2 regions of the Bacillus sp. LH1 genome follow, and region 2 is predicted to be linked to the other one. Evidence: riboswitches for the same ligand, from Rfam matches in the RefSeq annotation. Region 2 holds a riboswitch; the other holds the start of a gene.
The links. Region 2 has a riboswitch for FMN ahead of ACX9TM_RS07845 (ECF transporter S component). Riboswitches for the same ligand answer to the same signal wherever they lie in the genome.
Positions count from the first base shown of each region.

Region 1: linked by a shared signal. The riboswitch ahead of ribD (bifunctional diaminohydroxyphosphoribosylaminopyrimidine deaminase/5-amino-6-(5-phosphoribosylamino)uracil reductase RibD) and the one ahead of ACX9TM_RS07845 (ECF transporter S component) in region 2 are both predicted to bind FMN.

Region 1 covers NZ_CM175007.1:4,007,095-4,016,727, reverse strand. The annotation lists gene ACX9TM_RS20705 (hypothetical protein) at 1-149, shown strand, start outside; gene ribH (6,7-dimethyl-8-ribityllumazine synthase) at 172-633, opposite strand; gene ribBA (bifunctional 3,4-dihydroxy-2-butanone 4-phosphate synthase/GTP cyclohydrolase II) at 652-1,845, opposite strand; gene ribE (riboflavin synthase subunit alpha) at 1,858-2,502, opposite strand; gene ribD (bifunctional diaminohydroxyphosphoribosylaminopyrimidine deaminase/5-amino-6-(5-phosphoribosylamino)uracil reductase RibD) at 2,484-3,596, opposite strand; FMN riboswitch at 3,902-4,045, opposite strand; gene ACX9TM_RS20680 (CDGSH iron-sulfur domain-containing protein) at 4,236-4,442, opposite strand; gene ACX9TM_RS20675 (DUF2552 family protein) at 4,582-4,827, shown strand; gene ACX9TM_RS20670 (alpha/beta hydrolase) at 4,837-5,763, opposite strand; gene ACX9TM_RS20665 (GNAT family N-acetyltransferase) at 5,845-6,327, shown strand; gene ACX9TM_RS20660 (LacI family DNA-binding transcriptional regulator) at 6,427-7,290, shown strand; gene ACX9TM_RS20655 (Na+/H+ antiporter family protein) at 7,315-8,634, opposite strand; gene ACX9TM_RS20650 (alpha/beta fold hydrolase) at 8,766-9,633, opposite strand, start outside.
Region 2 covers NZ_CM175007.1:1,485,366-1,494,998, reverse strand. The annotation lists gene ACX9TM_RS07870 (LysM peptidoglycan-binding domain-containing protein) at 1-414, opposite strand, end outside; gene ACX9TM_RS07865 (CPBP family intramembrane glutamic endopeptidase) at 437-1,000, opposite strand; gene recQ (ATP-dependent DNA helicase RecQ) at 1,000-2,529, opposite strand; gene ACX9TM_RS07855 (YpbB family protein) at 2,519-3,580, opposite strand; gene ACX9TM_RS07850 (ferredoxin) at 3,879-4,127, shown strand; gene ACX9TM_RS07845 (ECF transporter S component) at 4,249-4,827, opposite strand; FMN riboswitch at 4,990-5,129, opposite strand; gene ACX9TM_RS07840 (hypothetical protein) at 5,378-6,064, shown strand; gene ACX9TM_RS07835 (peptidoglycan DD-metalloendopeptidase family protein) at 6,229-6,843, opposite strand; gene ACX9TM_RS07830 (cob(I)yrinic acid a,c-diamide adenosyltransferase) at 6,928-7,509, opposite strand; gene resE (sensor histidine kinase ResE) at 7,646-9,421, opposite strand; gene resD (DNA-binding response regulator ResD) at 9,421-9,633, opposite strand, start outside.

The DNA.
Region 1 (9,633 bases), 2.5 Mb from region 2:
TAAAGGAAGTTAGAAAAGAAATTACTATTATAGAAGAAGCGAAAAAAAGAGAGAATGTATGGAGAACGGCACAAGCTCTTCATATAAAAACAGAAGGAAAAACGATGAATGAATTAATAAAAGATGTACAAAAAAAGGTGAAAAAATAAAAAGAGGCCGCAGCCTCTTTTTTTATGCCCATTGTTTTGATAAGTGAGCCATTTCAATTGCAGCAACAGCTGATTCATATCCTTTATTACCAGCTTTCGTACCTGCGCGTTCAATCGCTTGTTCAATTGTTTCTGTCGTTAATACGCCGAAAATAACTGGGATGTCCATTTGTAGTGATAAAGACGCAACACCTTTTGCTACTTCATTACAAACGTAATCGTAGTGAGTTGTAGCACCTCGGATTACAGTACCTAATGTAATAACAGCATCATACTTTCCGCTACTAGCCATCTTTTTAGCGATTAAAGGAATTTCAAATGCACCAGGAACCCAAGCAACATCAATATCATTTTCTTCTACACCGTGACGCTTTAATCCGTCTAAAGCGCCGCCAAGTAACTTACTTGTAATAAATTCGTTAAAACGTCCAACAACAACTCCAACTTTTAATCCTGTACCAACTAAATGACCTTCGAATACCATAATAAATCTCTCCTTTAATTATAAGTTTAGTAAGTGTCCTAATTTGTTTACTTTCGTTTGTAAATACGATTTATTCTCTTCTTTTGCTGGCATTTGCAACGGTACACGCTCGACTACTTCTAAATCGTAACCTTGTAAGCCAGCAATTTTTCTTGGGTTATTCGTTAATAATCGTAAACTCTGTAAACCTAAATCTTTTAATATTTGAGCACCGATACCGTAATCACGAAGATCAGCAGGGAAGCCGAGTTTTTCATTTGCTTCTACAGTATCAAATCCTTCTTCTTGTAATTTATAAGCACGAAGCTTATTAAGAAGCCCAATGCCTCTTCCTTCTTGCCTCATATAAAGAAGAACACCTTTTCCTTCACGCTCAATTTGAGCAAGTGCTGCATGGAGTTGTGGTCCGCAATCGCAGCGATGTGAACCGAATACATCTCCTGTTAAGCATTCAGAATGAACACGTACAAGTACCGGTTCACTTGTTGAAATATCACCTTTTACAAGTGCGATATGTTCTTTCGTATCTAATGAGTTAGAATAGCCAATTGCGTGGAAAGTACCGAAATCTGTAGGTAATGTAATTTCCACTTCTCTCGTCACAAGTGTTTCATGATGGCGGCGGTAAGCAATTAAATCTTCTATTGTAATCATTTTTATATCAAATTGTTTTGCGCATTCTATTAAATCAGGTACACGTGCCATCGTGCCGTCCTCATTTATAATCTCGCAAATAACTCCAGCTGGTTCGGCACCGCATAGCTTTGCTAAATCAACAGCAGCTTCTGTATGACCTGCACGACGCAGGACACCGCCTTCTTTCGCAATTAATGGAAAGATATGTCCAGGTCGATTGAAATCAGCACCTTTTGATGCGGGGTTTAACAATTCTTGTATCGTAGTTGCACGTTCGTGAGCGCTAATCCCTGTTGTTGTAGAGACATGGTCAATGCTCACTGTAAACGCAGTATGATGTGAATCTGTATTATGAGATACCATTGGTTCTAATTGTAGACGTTCTGCGTACCCTTCCGTAATCGGTACACAAACGAGACCACGGCCATGTGTAATCATAAAATTAATTGTTTCTGGTGTAATGTACTCTGCTAAAGCAATAAAATCGCCTTCATTTTCTCGGTTTTCATCATCACATACGATAACGACTTTACCTTTTTTTAAATCTTCTAGAGCTTCTTCAATACGATGAAACATTGTGCTTCCCCCTTATAGAAATCCGTTTTCTTGTAAAAAGCTTTCGGTCATTGAACCTACTCGTTTTGTAGGTTTAGTAATAAAGCGTTCAATATATTTACCAATCATGTCACACTCAATGTTTACGATATCTCCGGCATTTTTTGCTCCAATGACAGATTCGCTTACTGTGTGCGGGATGAGTGAAATCGTTATGGAAGATTCGTCTATATCAAATATCGTTAAACTCGTTCCATCAACAGCAATGGACCCTTTCTGCAAACAATAGCGCAGTAGTTCATCAGAAATTGCTATTTTGTAATAGACGGCATTGTAATGTTGTTTTTTATTTAAAATCGTTCCGATTCCATCAATATGTCCTGAAACGAAATGTCCACCGAATCGTCCGTTTGCAGCCATTGCGCGCTCTAAATTTACTTTAGAGTGCGGTTTAAGCATGCGAAGTGATGTCGACTGCATCGTTTCAGGCATTGCATCAACTGTAAATGAAGTAGTTGTAAAGCTTGTTACAGTTAAGCAAATACCGTTAACCGCGATACTATCACCTAAGTGAACATCTGATAAAATTTTTTTTGCATGAATCGTTAATTTCATCGCTTCTCCGCTTTGTTGCATGTTTGCTATCGTTCCTAATTCTTCTACAATTCCTGTAAACATTTCGTCACCTCGTTTCGGGCATTCGCAACGATTTTTATATCATCACCAATTTGTTTCATCTCTTGAATTTTCAAGGAAAGCGCATTTTGTAATTTTGAAAAACCATTTCCTCCAAATAAAGTAGGAGCATCTTTCCCACCAATTAATTTCGGACTTATATAGGTTACAATTTCATTAAAATTGTTTGTTTTTAAGAAACTTGCATGAATCGATTGGCCACCTTCAACGAATAGAGAAAGAATTTGTTTCTCTCCAAGAAAGGAAAGAAGGTCCTCGATTTCTATATGTTTCGTTTCCATTTGGAATATAGCTATATTTTTAGATTCATAAGAAGATATCTTCTCTTCCTTTACATCCTTACCGACAATAATCCATGTCGGTGCTAAACCATCTGTTATAACATGAGAAGATGGTGGCGTTCGTAAATGGGTATCTAAAACAACGCGAATAGGATGTTTCCCATCATTTGGAATTCTTGTTGTTAAATGAGGATTATCAGCTATAACTGTATTCACTCCAACAAGAATTGCATCATGTGTATGGCGATATTGGTGAACATCAGCACGTGCTTCTTCACCTGTAATCCACTTACTTTCACCAGTTACAGTTGCTGTTTTTCCATCTAAGCTCATCGCTGTTTTGATTGTTACAAAAGGGCGCTTCGTTTTCATGTAGTGAAAAAAGTAGCGATTTAATAAAACTGCTTCTGCTTCAAGAACACCGGTCGTTACTTCAATTCTAGCTTCCTCTAATCTTCTTTTTCCGTTACCAGAAACGAGCGGATTACAATCGAGAGTAGCAATTACAACACGCTTAACTCCTTTTTCGATGAGCAATTCACAACAAGGTGGTGTTTTTCCAAAGTGGCTACACGGTTCCAGTGTTACATAAACGGTAGCGTCTTTGGCGTTCTGACCAGCCATTTGAAGGGCATGAACTTCTGCGTGTTCTTCACCAGCTCGTAAATGAGCCCCCATACCAACGATGTTTCCATCTTTTACAACAACAGCACCAACCATAGGATTTGGACTTGTTTGTCCTGATGTCCCTTCTGCTAACTGCAGGGCAATCCTCATATATTCTTGATCTGTCATTTTCTTCACCTCTCCTAAAAAAATCAAAAAACCCCAAGGATTTAATATCCTTGGGGTTTGGGAGACGTGATTTCTAGAAATATAGTTTGAATACGAAAGCATAGGAAAGAAACCTAACGATAATTGATATTTCTGCATAAGGAAAAAACCTAGCAAAATATCAAATTTTTAAACGCTAGTTGTCTCTTTTTATTTCAGCATAAAAAATAAGTATAGAAAATTAAACATATATAAAGAATCAAAATGAATCTTTAAAAATATGCATACTGAAATAAAAGTGTATTCACTATATAAAAAACTAGAAACATATCCTTCTCCCATCCAGACTATACTGTCGGCCCTAGAGTTTCACTAGATCCACCGTTTTCGAGTTGAAAACGGGTCACGGACTTAGAAGTTTTCACTTCATCACCGCCGGTTGGGAATTTCACCCGACCCCGAAGGATGCTGTTTGCTCAAATTATAGCACAAAAAAAATAAAAGGCTAGTAAAAAATATTCGAATGTGAAGAATTGTGTGAAAATATATGCAGGCTGGAATGGAAATAAAAGTATTAGAAATGTTGTAAGGAGAAGGGATATAACGGAGTTGCTAAAAAGAAAAAACATGCACAAAAAAATGTGCATGTCACATGTAAAATTATTCTGCCTCTGGTGCTCTAACAACAGATTCGAATTTACCTTTATGCGAAGCGTCGCAATAAGGCATATTTTTTGATAAACCACAACGGCATAAAGAAAATGCCGGTTTTGCTGGGAATACATTCCCTTGTGAGTCGACTAATTCCACGTCCCCTGTAACGCGAAAAGAGCCATTATCATTTACTTTAATTTGTACTTTTGCCAACGTTATCCCTCCTTCCCAAACGCTTAATTTCATCATATAATCAAGGGAAGTGCTTGACAATATAAAAAGAGCACTTTGTTTGAGAAAGAAGAGAGTGTTATAATAGTTTTCATAACTGACTAGAGTAAGGTGACGAGAGATGGATAAACAATTACATACATTACGAAACATTGCAAATGAGCGCACGTGGGCATCATTTTTGAATGATAATCATCCATATAGTTTGTTACATTGGTCCATTGCAGGTGTAGGGCAAGAGGCAAAGGATGTTTGGTTACTTCAAGATGAAGTAACATTTCAAACGACAGAATTCCCAACGTTAGATGATGCAATGCAATGGATTTCTGAAAATATGGAACAAGTTACAGACGTTTTAGCGCAATAAAAAACAGGCTTATGCAAGCCTGTTTTTTGTTTCTTTCACATATGTGTTTAAAAATTGATCGACGGCTGCTTCGTACTCTTCTTTATTTTCGTTATAAGAGCAAGCGTGTGCACCGTGTTCTGCAATATAAAGCTGCTTATTATTTTCTTTCGCTTCATATAATGCTTTTGTCATATCAGCTAAAATATAGTCGTCATCTTTACTATGAATAAAGAGAACGGGATTGTTAATGTTTTTTATACAGTCGATTGGTGAAACTTCACGAATTGTATAACCGTCACGAACTTTCAAAAATGCGTTTGCTAAAGGTAATAAAGGCCATTTTGGTAAATGGAATTCAACCTTTAAACGGTGCTGTAATTGTCCTTGAAAATCAGAGAAAGGACAATCTGCAATATAGAAATCAGCACCATCTTCTACAAGTCCTGCGTATTGAAGAAGTGTTGCAGCTCCCATAGATTCACCATGAATACCAAGTGTAATATTGGTGCCAAAACGGTTTTTTAGCCAGTCAACTACGGATTTTAAATCATGTTTTTCATAGTATCCATAGCTTGTTGTTTTTCCGCCAGTTTTACCATGACGACGATGATCGTAAATGAGGACGTTATATCCCCTTTTTAAGAATAAGTTTGCATATTTTACAGAGTTTATTTTATTTACAGTTACACCGTGGCAAAAAACCATAAACTTATTGGTGGAATGACCAGCAGGAATGTAATATCCGTGAAGGTCGTATCCGAATTGTGAAGGGATATGAATTTCTTCTTTATGAAGAGCATCAAAATCCTCTATACGAAAATGTTTTTTCGTTTCTCTTTCGAGTACTTCTTCCTCTGTTTTTTTCTTTAAGTACATCACTTTATTTGTAAAGAAAATCCCAAGGGCAGTTATTGCACCTAGTATAGTAAACAGTGCTGCAAAAAAACGTTTCATACTTTACCTCATCCTCCAAATACCGTTACATGTGATACACTTATATTGTATCACAATGATATAAAAGGGGAGAAATAGGAAATGCTGCATATACAAAAAATTACGCCAGCGATGAAAGAAACAATCCGAATGTTCATGTGTGAGAACTGGGGAAGTTCATTGATGGTTTCACGTGGTAAGGAACATCAGTTAGAAGAGTTGCCAGGATTTGTTGCGCTCTCAGATGACAGAATAATCGGAATTATAACGTATGAAGTGACCGGAAATATATGCGAAATTGTATCGCTAGATAGCTTTGAAGAAAGAAAAGGAATAGGGACGAAACTTGTGGATTGTGTATTACAAGTTGCAGAAGAAGAACGGTGCAGACAGGTTTGGCTTATTACAACAAATGATAATATGAATGCGTTACGATTTTACCAAAAACGTAATTTTGTAATGACTAATTTATATGTGAATGCGGTAGAGGAGGCACGAAAAATAAAGAAAGAAATTCCACGTATGGGATATGATAATATCCCAATTTTACATGAAATTCAGTTGGAGTATCGTTTAGTGAAATGATGTAACAATTTTCAGAAATATGAGTTATTAATCTTGACGGATAGTGTAATTTAGGTTACCGTAAAATTGTAATCTATTACCATATTAAGGGGTGACGATGTGGCAACTATACGTGATGTTGCAAAATTGGCAGGTGTTTCAGTCGCAACCGTTTCACGAGTTATTAATGAAAAAGGATACGTTCATGAGGACACAGTAAAACAAGTAAAGGAAGCAATTGAAGAATTACGTTATAGGCCAAACAGTGCAGCGAAGCCACTATTTAAAGAGAGTTCAACGATAATTGCATTACTTGTAGATAATTTATGTAACCAATCAAACATCACTTTGCTACATTGTATTGAGGAAATAGCATATAAAGAAGGCTATCAAATCATTATTTGTAATATAGAGAATAAAGATAGATACATACATATGCTGAAGCAAAATAACATTGCAGGTGTTATTTTGACGAGAGCAGTTTTTAAAAGTGTAGGAGAAATTCCATTTCCATTTGTTGTGATCGATGAGCAACAATCACATGGAAATTATTATGAAAGTGGACAGAGAGCTGTTTCTTTATTAAAAGAGAAAGGGTGTCACTTTCTTGCATATTTCGGTGAGGGAGAAGAAAGTGAAGAAATGGAAGATCATATAGCAGGGTTTTTAGACGCTGTTTGGGATGAAGGAATCTCTTATCGAGAAGAATGTGTACAAGGGTATACAAATAAACAATTTATTACATTATTGCAAAACAATCCGTATATAGATGGAATTGTAGCCTCAAGTGATCAGATTGCTATTGAGTTAATTCGGTCAGCGAGATTTCTAAATATACATATACCAGATAAATTAAAAATTGTTGGACCGAATGGGAGTATAGAGTGTGAATGGATAGGTTCATCACTACCGACAATTGAAAGCTATGTCAAAGATAACGGAAAAGTAGCTTTTCAACAATTAAAAGGAAAAATAAAAAAGTAAAAGGTGCGTTTTATACGCACCTTTTTATAATGTAATTGCGGCAATAAAGCCAAATATAAGTAACGGTATATTGTAATGTAGAAAAGTGGGTACACATGTATCCCATATATGATGGTGCTGACCATCAGCATTTAAACCGGATGTTGGTCCAAGGGTACTATCCGATGCTGGAGATCCTGCGTCACCTAGTGCTCCGGCTGTACCGATAATTGCAATTGTGGCCATTGGACTAAATCCAAGCTGAATGCAAAGAGGTACAAAAATGGTTGTTAAGATAGGGATGGTTGAAAAGGATGAACCAATTCCCATCGTAACGAGAAGTCCAATAACGAGCATAAGAAATGCAGCGAGTGGTTTGTTATTTCCGATTATATGTGCACTCGTTTGCACTAGAGATTCAACATGTCCTGTTTTTCGAAGAACAGCGCCGAATCCAGCGGCAGCAATCATAACAAAGCCAATAAAGGACATCATACGCATTCCGCTTGTTAATATCGCATCTGCTTCTTTAAGTGGTAGACTGCCACTAACTGATAAGACGATAATACCTGCTAAAGCACCGAAAATCATTGATTCTGTTGTTAATTGAACAGTTAATGTAGCAATGATAGATAATAACCCGAAAGTAATGCTACGTTTTGTATAGGGAACGATTTCATTTTCGGTAGTATGAATTTGTTCTGTTTCATACGTACGAGGTTTTCGGTACGTAATGAATACCGCTACACATAATCCAATAATCATACCGATTGCTGGAATAGTCATTGCTTTTGGAATAAGTGTGACATCAAATGTAAGGCCGCTTTGCGCAGCGTTGGTTTGCAATACGTCATGATAAATTTTTCCGAACCCTGCAGGGATCCACATATAAGGAGTAATCAATCCAAATGTAATAATACATGTGACAAGTCTGCGATCCACTCTCAGCTCATTTAATACTTTTAAAAGTGCTGGAATTAAGATGGGGATGAAAGCAATGTGAACAGGAATCACATTTTGTGAGAAACAAGCCATCGTTAAAATAATGAATAAAATAAGTATTTTAGAATAAACTTGTTTTTTCGTGTCTTGTTCATTGCCAATCCATTTTAATGCAGTTTGAATCATAGCATCTGGAAGTCCTGTTTTGGAAAGGGAAATAGCGAAACCACCAAGCATTGCATAACTTAAAGCGATTGGAGCACTGTTTCCAAGACCAGTTGTAAAAGTGTTAATCGTTTCTGAAATACCGAGTCCGCCGATAAGTCCGCCTGTTAAAGCTCCAACAATGATGGCGACAATGACCTGGACACGTAACAAACTAAGCAATAGCATAATTGCTACTGCGACGAGTACAGCGTTCATAATAAATGTAATCTCCCTAAATTTTTATTCTGTTAAGACAAGTAAATATGAAACATTTTGCTATGTTTATACATACTTGCGACATATTATTATAAAATGTTTTCTATGAAATGTAAAAGAGCCTTTTGTTACTAATGCTGAAAAGCTAGCTCTTGTTTAATTGATTGTAAAGAATTAGCGAATAATTCTGGTTCTTCTAAATCAGGAGAATGTGCTGAATTTGGGAACCAAATCATCTTTTTTATAGGCGCTTCAATAATATCGCAATATTCCTGAACGAGTGCATAAGGAGTTTGATAATCATAGCGACCAGAACAAAAATAAACTGGAATAGATAAACTTGAGATAGAAGAAAAGAAATCGATTGTCAGCATTTCTTCCCATAAAATTCCAGATTTTAAATTTCCTGCGAGAAACTTGAACCAATCTAATAGCGTATATTCGGGAGAAAAGAAACCTTTTCGTATGAAAGAAAAGGAAGATCCGTTTTGGATTGCGCCTCCAAATGTGCCAAGCCACTTTCTTTGAATAATGAGACGTCTCGTATCTAAAAATGGTGGTTTGCCTAATTTTAAAAGGGAAGCTAATGCTTTTTTATGATCATGTTTTTTTGCAGAATGAATTAAATGTTGATATAGCAATTCTTCATTTTGTTTCATATGTACAATTTGCCCAATACCGATGTAAGCCTCGATATACTTTGGATATTGATGTGCTATGTTAAGCCCAATAATACTTCCCCAAGAATGACCAGCGAGAAATAGTTTTTGTTTGTTGAACTTTTTAAGTACATATTGAATCACTTCTTTTGCATCGGAAACGAATTGTTCGATTGTGAAATTTGCTCCGAAATCTTTCATTGAAAAGGATTTACCAGCTCCGCGCTGATCCCAATTAATAACAATAAATTGCTTCTCTAATTCTTTTTGAAAATGGCGAATAAATCCGATTTGTGCCATCCCAGGTCCGCCGTGACAGCATAATAAAATAGGTTGCTCT
Region 2 (9,633 bases):
ATCTTCCTGCAAGTTATTATACTTTTTAATTACTTCAATTCCATTTCCATCTGAAAAATATTGCTTCGCTATACTTTCTAAAGTTTCTCCCTCTTTCACAGTATGCGTTATTACTTTTTCAGAATGTTTCTGCGACTCAGATTTAGCTGAATCAAAGAAGATTACTTCAAACGCACTTTTTCCAGCATTATTACTATCACCCTTCACCTGAATATATTTATCCGTGTACCACAAAATACTAATCGGCAGAAGAATGAATAGAAATGTTAAAACCCGGACGAAAATGTGATTTATTTTAAACTTTTGTTTTTTCTCTTTATTTCTATGAATTTCACTACGCGGCGGTAAACTTTCTTTTTCTTCCACTCGCTCAACTTCTAATTCCTCTTCAAAATCAGGAATTCGTTTCCTCATGTTGTTCACCACCACCTTCCATTTATTTTCTTAATTGGAGTCCCATTATAAAATCAACAAGAAAGTGTGCAAAGATTGTTATAAACAAATTTCCTGTCCATTCAAATACATAACCAAAGACAAAACTAATAAAACAGACGAAACAAAATAAAAATGGCTTTGTTATATAACGAATATGTAACACTGCAAATACGAAGCTCGCAATTACAATTCCAAAATGAGTCTGTACTACACCTCTAAATAAAAATTCTTCTGCAAAACCAATCAAGAACGTAATAACGAGTAAGTGTAGAACGGACATTCCTCGAAACATCTTATCGTTAATACCACCATCATCAAACCATGACTCCGGAAACACTCGCATTGCAACATAATCTAATAACACAATACCAATCGCTAACAAACCACCTATAATAAGTATAGATACTGGTTCCCATTTCCATAAATTAAAGACTTCTTTTACATCTTGAAATAATATATATGCCAGTAAACAGCCAATACCGATAATAATTAACTGTGTTATATATAGATTCAGCCTTATTTCCTGCGGACTCATATCTTCAACATTATGCCTTTGAATGTTCATCATTCCTCCATCTTTTCTAGGCCGAAAAGCTTTTGTAACTCTGTTTCCCAATTATAGTCGAAATCCGATTGTTGCGCTCGTCTTTTTTTATAATCTTCTTTGGTAATACCGCAATAATCGCAGCAATTAATTAACTCTTGCTCTTTCCTATAACCGAACTGTTGCAGCACATATTCACGTCTACACCCTTTAACTTGTATCCATGACTTCATATTTTCTAGCTCACTATATTTATTACGCAACCTTATTTCTACTTCAGCTATTAATCGGTTCATGATTTCATCTGACAAACCTTCTAATAATAATCTTCGTTGTTGTATAATTCCAACCTGTTCGAGATGATAACGAACGAAACGCCAATATTGCTCATTAAATCTTGCTGCATTATAACAAATTTCTTCTACATCTTCTATTGGTAATTCCTTCGTTTGAAATATTCTTTCTTGTAGTAAAGAAAATAAAAATTTTATTTGTGACTTACTTGGCAATTCATCCTCAATGATTGAAATTGGTAAATCATGATCCAACGGACTACATAATAAAATAGCTATACTCGGTTCGCCATCTCTTCCAGCTCTTCCGATTTCTTGTAAGTAAGAGGCTATATTAGTTGGATAATGAAAATGAATAATATATCGCGTATTCGCCTTATTTACCCCCATACCAAATGCACTTGTGCATATTACAAGTTGCAATTGATCGTTCATAAACTGCTGTTGAATTAACATACGCTCTTCATGTTCCATACCACCATGATAAAAAGCTACACCAGTAACACCTTTCCCTCTCAAGTATTCCGTTAACCTTTCTGTCCACGCTCTACTTGAGCAATATACAATCCCCGGCCCTTGTAAATACATCACCTGCTCTAAAAGCGCCTCTTTCTTTTCTTCTATCGTCTCTACAAATTGCACATCCATTGCAATATTAGGACGATCAATAGAGTATACATGTTCCGCGGCACCCTTTAAATTTAAACTATCTGCGATATCCTGCAGTACCCCTTTTGTCGCTGTGGCTGTCAATGCTAATACTGTAGGAGAACCAATATTTTCAATAACTACATTTAGTTTTTTATAGTCCGGTCTAAAATCATAACCCCATTGAGAAATACAATGAGCCTCATCAACAACAAATAATGAAATATGAATTTTCTTCAATTCCCTAATTAATAACTCCGACTGCAACATCTCTGGTGAAACAAAAATAAATTTATATGAAGATAATTTTTTCATCGCTTCTCTTTTTTCATTTAATGTCCGAAAACTATTAAATGCTATCACTCGGTTTTTCACAACATACTTTAATTGTGTCACTTGATCTTCCATTAAAGATAATAACGGTGATACAACAAGCACTGTTCCTTCTCGCATAAGCCCCGGAAACTGATAGCACATAGATTTCCCTCTTCCAGTCGGAAGCATTGCTATCACATCTTTTCCTTCTAATAAATCTGTAATTACTCCTTTTTGACCTGGACGAAATTCAGAATATCCAAACCACTTATATAAATATTCTTCAAGTTTCATTTACACCCTCCATCCGCGCTAATACAAGACGAACTTCAAAATAAGAGATATCTTCTCCAACCGCTTGTTTCAAAACACGTAACTTCCGCGTTTGCAATGCTTCAATTACTTTTATTACTTTGTCTATCTTTTCTTTTTCCATAAACATTTCAATAGAAAAATCTTTTTCTCGCAAAGCAATTTCAACAAAATGATCTTCTATCGTTGCAACCTTTAAATTCCGAATCGTCGCTATTTCTTCTAAAGAACGTCCTTGTCTCCAAAAATTATATGTTTTTTTCGTGGATAAACTAAATAATTCAGCTCTCTCATTTGGATAAGATATAATTTCAGCTAATAGTGGAAATTCATTTTCTTTATCACGAACTTCTTGTATAAAGAAATGTATTGTACCCCAAAATAAAAAATACACCCTGAATATATCTTGTTTCGTAATTTCTGCTAATTGTTGCAATGTACAACCAATGCGTTCATAACCCGTTAATCGATATGTTACAATCGTCGCTTCTATCGTATTACTCTTTTCTAAAAGATTATGTACTTCCGTCCATAGTTTTCTCGCCAACTCACTTCTCTTATATGGCCTTCCTGTTAGAAAACGTTTCACCCACATCATTATTTCTGTATCTTGCTGAATTGGAATAAATCTCGTATTATTCTGTTGTAAATTTGATATGGTTTGAATAATTAATGATAATCTTTTCCAAAATGTTTCACCTAATTCACCATAATGTAAACCATGCAAATGCGCCGGAAAAGCATAAACTTCCTCCCATTTATGTAACTGCATTTTACCCGTAGGTGTTAACACATATGTATTTTCATGTATTTCTTGAATAAAATCCGCTTGCAACAACTTTGCAACTTCACCATCATAGTCATTTCTATTTAATGATTTATATATTCCGAACAAAAAAGAAATTCGGAACATATTTCCATCTTGTAAAGTTTGCGAAGAACGTTTGCCCTTTAGTAAATAATAAATAGAAGAAACGGTTCTTTCACCATTCAATTGTTTTAAACAATGCAACAAAGTATATTGTATTTGCATGACCGCTTCCACCTTCCAATCTTAACTTCATTCTTTTCAGTACAATTACACTATCTACTGTCGCTCATTAAACTTATCATATAAGAACTATATACTTGTATATATTCTATTGTATCAAACGAAATCATATTTACGTATTTTGAAAATCTTATGACATAATTCAAAAATAAGTTGACACTCTAATTGATAAGCATTATCATTATAATTTTATGTTGAAAAGTTTTACAAACCGTTTTACAATAAGGTTATAATTTTTATGGCGAGCTTTTCACATACATATTATCAGGAGGGAAAAAAGATGGCAAAATATACAATCGTTGATAAAGATACTTGTATTGCATGTGGTGCTTGTGGCGCTGCTGCACCAGACATTTATGACTATGATGATGAAGGTATTGCATTTGTAACATTAGATGATAACCAAGGTATCGTTGAAATTCCAGATGTATTAATTGAAGATATGATGGATGCATTCGAAGGCTGTCCAACTGACTCAATTAAAGTTGCTGACGAATCATTCGACGGAGACGCTTTAAAATTCGAATAGTCTTTTATTAACTTCAAAAAACGCCCCTCCTATTGATGAGGGGCGTTTTTTGTATCTAAATTTTATTTTCCTTAATAAAAAACCATTAGTAGTTTCACACTACTAATGGTTTTAGTATATATTATGCATTTTTCATTTTTGCAAACACCCATACTTTCAGGCGTGAGAATAATGCTACAAATACAATTGTTACAACAATCCCTTTAATTAAATTAAATGGTAAGATTGCCGTTACAACCGTTGTTTTTATAGCTTCGCTAGACATAGCTGGTGAATTTAAAAACCAAGTGTACGCCGGGAATATGATGATGTAGTTTAATACACTCATAATAAGTGCCATTGTAATTGTCCCTAGCATTAATCCTGTAGTTAAACTCTTCACAGTACGATACTTTCTAAATAAGAAAGCTGCTGGCCCAATAAATAAACATCCTGCAATAAAGTTTGCAATTTCTCCAACTGGTACTCCCGTTAAACTTCCTTGAATCCCGTAATGTAAAATGTTCTTTATCGCCTCTACAATCACTCCTGCTACTGGTCCAAAGATAATTGCCGCAATTAGAGCTGGTACATCACTAAAATCAATTTTCAAAAATGGCGGAAGCCCTGGGAACGGGAAATCCAACATCATTAGTAAATATGCAATACTACTTAGCATCGCTACACTCACCATCTGCACTACACTGTTTTTTTGTTTCATCTTTCTCTCTCCTTTTCCATCGATCATCTCATGGAAAGTGGAAAGGTTCTGCTATGCCTATTTTTTCATAGAACGAAAAAACCCTTTGTGTTTTACACAAAGGGAGAATTTAAGGCACATCAAACAGACGTTCAAATCCATATCTTTTTTGAACGCTTGAACCTCCATCTTCTCCCATCCAGACTATACTGTCGGCTTTGGAATCACACCAAATCCTGCCTTAACGGCTCGCGGGCTTAGAACAAAATCATAAATAGTTCATCACCGCCGGTCGGGATTTTCACCCTGCCCCGAAGATAGACCGATATTCTATTTTCCCCTTCATTATACAACAACCTCATAACATTGTGAACTAAAAAATTGTAACTTATTTAAAATTAGTTATTTATTTTTCGTAACAACAAATAAATTGCGAGATATTTTACAATACAATCCATATTTTTTATTATTCGGCATTTCTCTTTTGAATTACCTAGTCATATATAATTAAAAGTGATAAGATATTGAATTGTTAAGATAAGAACATTTTCTGAGTTATGGAGGAAATGTCATGAAAAAAGACAAGAGACATTCTATTCGAGAAGCAATGAAAAAAAACTTAAGAAAAGAATACTTTTACTTAAAAAAAGAATTACTTTTCTACTGCCCAATTGATTTAGGCACATTCTCAAACGAGACATACTATGCTACTTTCGATGAAGATGGCATCAGTATTTATCAGTATGATAAAAAAACAGAAAGTAAATTAAAATTGTGTGAGCGTCATCCGTGGAAGAGTTGGAATAAAGTGAAGATTGATCACTATTTGACAACTTCTCAATTTATTTTTCAGGGTGAGCGAAATTGGATCTTATCTCTTTTTCAAAAAGGAAAAGAAGCTCAAAAAATTATTGAAGAGCATACATCTTTACAAACAGAAGTTGTTTCCCGCTCTTTCTTAAAAAAACTTCCTGGTTTTCGTTCTAATACACCACTGAATAAATACATCGGTAGTATTTGTTACACTGCACTTATTGCATTTTTATTAAAATGGATGATTCCATTTCAAGCACCACAAATCGCCCTGTATTCTATCTCGATTGGTTGTATGCTTCTTGGCCTACTTTGTTTGACAATCGGTTTAATTGAACCGACTATCGTACTGTTTCGAACAAAAGAGAAAACAAGAACAAAAGTTTTTTACTTATATAGCTATTTAGCTATTTCTGGATTTATATGTGTCTTTATTTTTTGGTAAAAGAAGCCGTCCCAAAATAAATTTTGGGACGGTTTTCTTTTAGATATAGATGCTCTGATTCACTCAATAGTTCTAGCAAAAGCGCCCATATAATTTCATTTACATTGAATCTTATTTAAGAAGAACATAAATTTGTTCAAAGTTTAATTTTTGAAGCGTTTCCTTTACTTAACATATAATTGTTGATTAGGATAAATTAGCTCTTGCTGCAATCCATTTTTTTCTTTAATTTCCTTAAGTGTCATACTAAATTTCCGTGCAATACTAACTAAAGTATCCCCTTTTTGTACGACATATAATGACGAAGAAACAACTTCATTTCTTTGTTCACTTAAAACAAGCAATGGGTTCATCGCATTCTTTTTCGCCATCGTCCATCTTCCTTGATGAAGTTCTAGATGTAAGTGCGCACCTCGCGATTCTCCCGTGTTCCCTACTTCTCCAATTTTTTCTCCTTTGGAAATATAATCTCCTTGATCCACATATCTCTTATTTAAATGTGCATATACAGCCTCATATTCTCCGTGTTTAATAAATACAACATTTCCATAACTACTTGAATAATAAGACCTCGTTACCTTACCATCTTGGATAGCTGCCACAGGCGTTCCAATCGGCGCAGCTACATCAATACCATAGTGTTTTCCATGCCTTGTCCCAAAATAATCACTTATCTGACCTTCAACAGGCCATGTCCATCGATTTTCTTCTGCATAAACATGTAATTGAGATACAAACAGTATACTCAATAACATGACACCGCATTTTAAAACTTTCATATACATCCTCCGTTTTCTAATTACCACCATACCTTCTCTATTTTGGTATATTACAGAAAAAAGTATACAAAAAAAGAAAGTGAATTACTCCACTTCCTTCTCTTTCTTATCACGAAAAACTACTGCACTACGGTTATACTCCACATCTTTCACTTGTAATCGGGCATTTATTACTCGAGCTATCGCAAACAAATAATCAGATAATCTATTTACATACTTTAATACAACTTCATTTATTTTCACTTCTTTTTGCAATGATACTATAGAGCGTTCTGCTCTCCTTACAACAGTACGTGCAATATGAATAGTAGCCGCTGCCTCGCTACCACCTGGCAAAATAAAGCGTTCTAGTGGCGGGGCTTCTTCTATATATAAATCAATCTTTCTTTCTAAACTTTCAACCATCACAATTGTCACTTTATAAGGAATTTTTTGTTCCACTATTGCCAAGTCTCCTCCGCAATCAAATAGTTCATGTTGAATATTTTCGAGCTCATTGTAAATATCTATAAAAGCCCCGCCTTGAAGCTTAGTCATTGCATATCCAATATGAGAATTTGCCTCGTCTATTGTTCCATACGCTTCCACACGGATATCATCTTTATCAACCCTGCCACCTATTACACTTGTCGTTCCTTTATCTCCTGTTTTTGTATATAATTTCATTTCTTCACAGCACCTCTCTTGTTATTCTTTATTCGAGCAACATAGAAAAAAGTTCTACCATTCTTTATTTAATTGAGTTTACAAAAAAATAAAAAACAGCAGAACTTTATTCATTATCAACTTTAAAAACGCATATCTAAATTATACGATTCGGTAAATATACAGAGAATGTAGTTCCTTCTCCAACAACACTTGATACAGAAATTTTACCATCATGGCCTTGAACAATATTTTTCGCAATCGCAAGCCCGAGTCCTGTTCCACCCTTTTTCCCACGTGTTCTTGCTTTATCAGCTTTATAGAAACGATCAAATAAAAATGGAATATCTTCTTCTGGAATGCCTGCACCCGAATCTTGTACTTCAAAAATAAGACCGTTATTTTTCGTATCAATTACAAGCGTTACATGTCCGCCTGCATTCGTATGACGTATTGCGTTATCAATTAAATTCGTCAATACTTGTTCCATACGATCTGCATCAAACGGGTATTGTTCAATTGGACCTTTGAAATCAACCGTTAACGCGACCTCTTTATCCTTTGCAATCCCTTGGAATTTACGACCAATTTTTTCAACAAACGGATGTATATCCACTTCACCAATATGTAACTCTACATGACCGCTTTCCATACGAGCTAAATCTAACAATTCATTTACAAGTTTACCTAAACGAACAGATTCATCATAAATAATTTGAACAAACTCATCTATTTCCTCTTTCGTTTGCACAATATCATCTAAAATCGCTTCACTATACCCTTGCAGCATGACCATTGGTGTACGAAGTTCATGTGATACATTCGCAATAAAATCTTGACGCATCTTTTCAAGACGACGTTCTTCCGTCATATCTCGCAGCACTGCTACAGCTCCACGAATTTTTGTTTGATTGTAAAGCGGCGTCATAAGAACTACATAGTTTCCTTTTTGTAAATTAATTTCAACAACTTGTTGTTGTTCGCTTTCTACAACGAGATGGAATAATTCCACAAGTTCAGAAGGTAGTTTTTTACTGAGCTCTATCTCTTTTTCTTCTTGCCAAACTTGTAAGAAATGTTCGGCCGGCGGATTGATTACAACGACTTCACCTTCTTGATTTAACGTAATAACCCCATCTGCCATACTACTCAAAATACTTGCTAACTGCTCTTTTTCTTGTTGCAAGGCGTTCATATTAAACTTCAACTGTTTTCCCATTTGATTTAAGGCCGTTGCAAGCTCACCAATCTCATCCTGAGATACCATAGGAGCCTTTGCATCAAACTTCCCACGTGACACTTCAAAAGCAACCTCACGCATTTTACGAAGCGGTGCTGTAATCCGAGTAGATAAGAAGAACGCAAAGAAAGTTGTTAATATAATCGCAATTCCAGCCGATAAGAAAATAAAATCAGTTGTTCTTTCCATACCTTGTATCGGTACTTGTAAAGATTCATATACGAACACTGCACTTTGATTTTTTGATTGCACTGGTTTTCCGACGATCATAATATCATTTTCGGTGTTTTTATTCTTCCTACTATTAGACGCTTTTCTAATATTATTCTTAATTTCTTTTTTGTCTGTAAACACAGCCGCTAATTCTTTATCTTCTTTTAAGTCATCCATTGTAAGAGTGACTAACCCTTCTTGTTTCGGTGAAGAAGAGATTTCTTTACCATCTTCTACAATAATAATCCTTGAAAGTGGGTCAGAGAATTTGTAAGCGATATTCTCAATCGTTTTTACATCGGCACCTTCTTCAATTAACTCTGAAACACTTGTTGCAACTTTTTGAAGCCTAGCTTCACTCATATCAACATAATACGTTCTAAAAAACTGTGAAAGTAAAATCGCAACAAATCCAAGAACAAACGAAACGAGAAGTAATATGGTCATCCATAACTTCCCTACTACACTTCTCCAAAGCATCAGTCGTTCACAACCTCAAATTTGTAACCTACACCCCAAACAGTAACGATCATTTTCGCTGCATCTGGTGATTTTTTGCTTAACTTCTCACGTAAACGCTTTACATGTGTATCAACTGTACGTAAATCTCCGAAGAATTCATATTGCCATACTTCTTTTAACAGTTGCTCACGATCGAATACTTTATCAGGAGCTTTCGCTAAAAATAATAG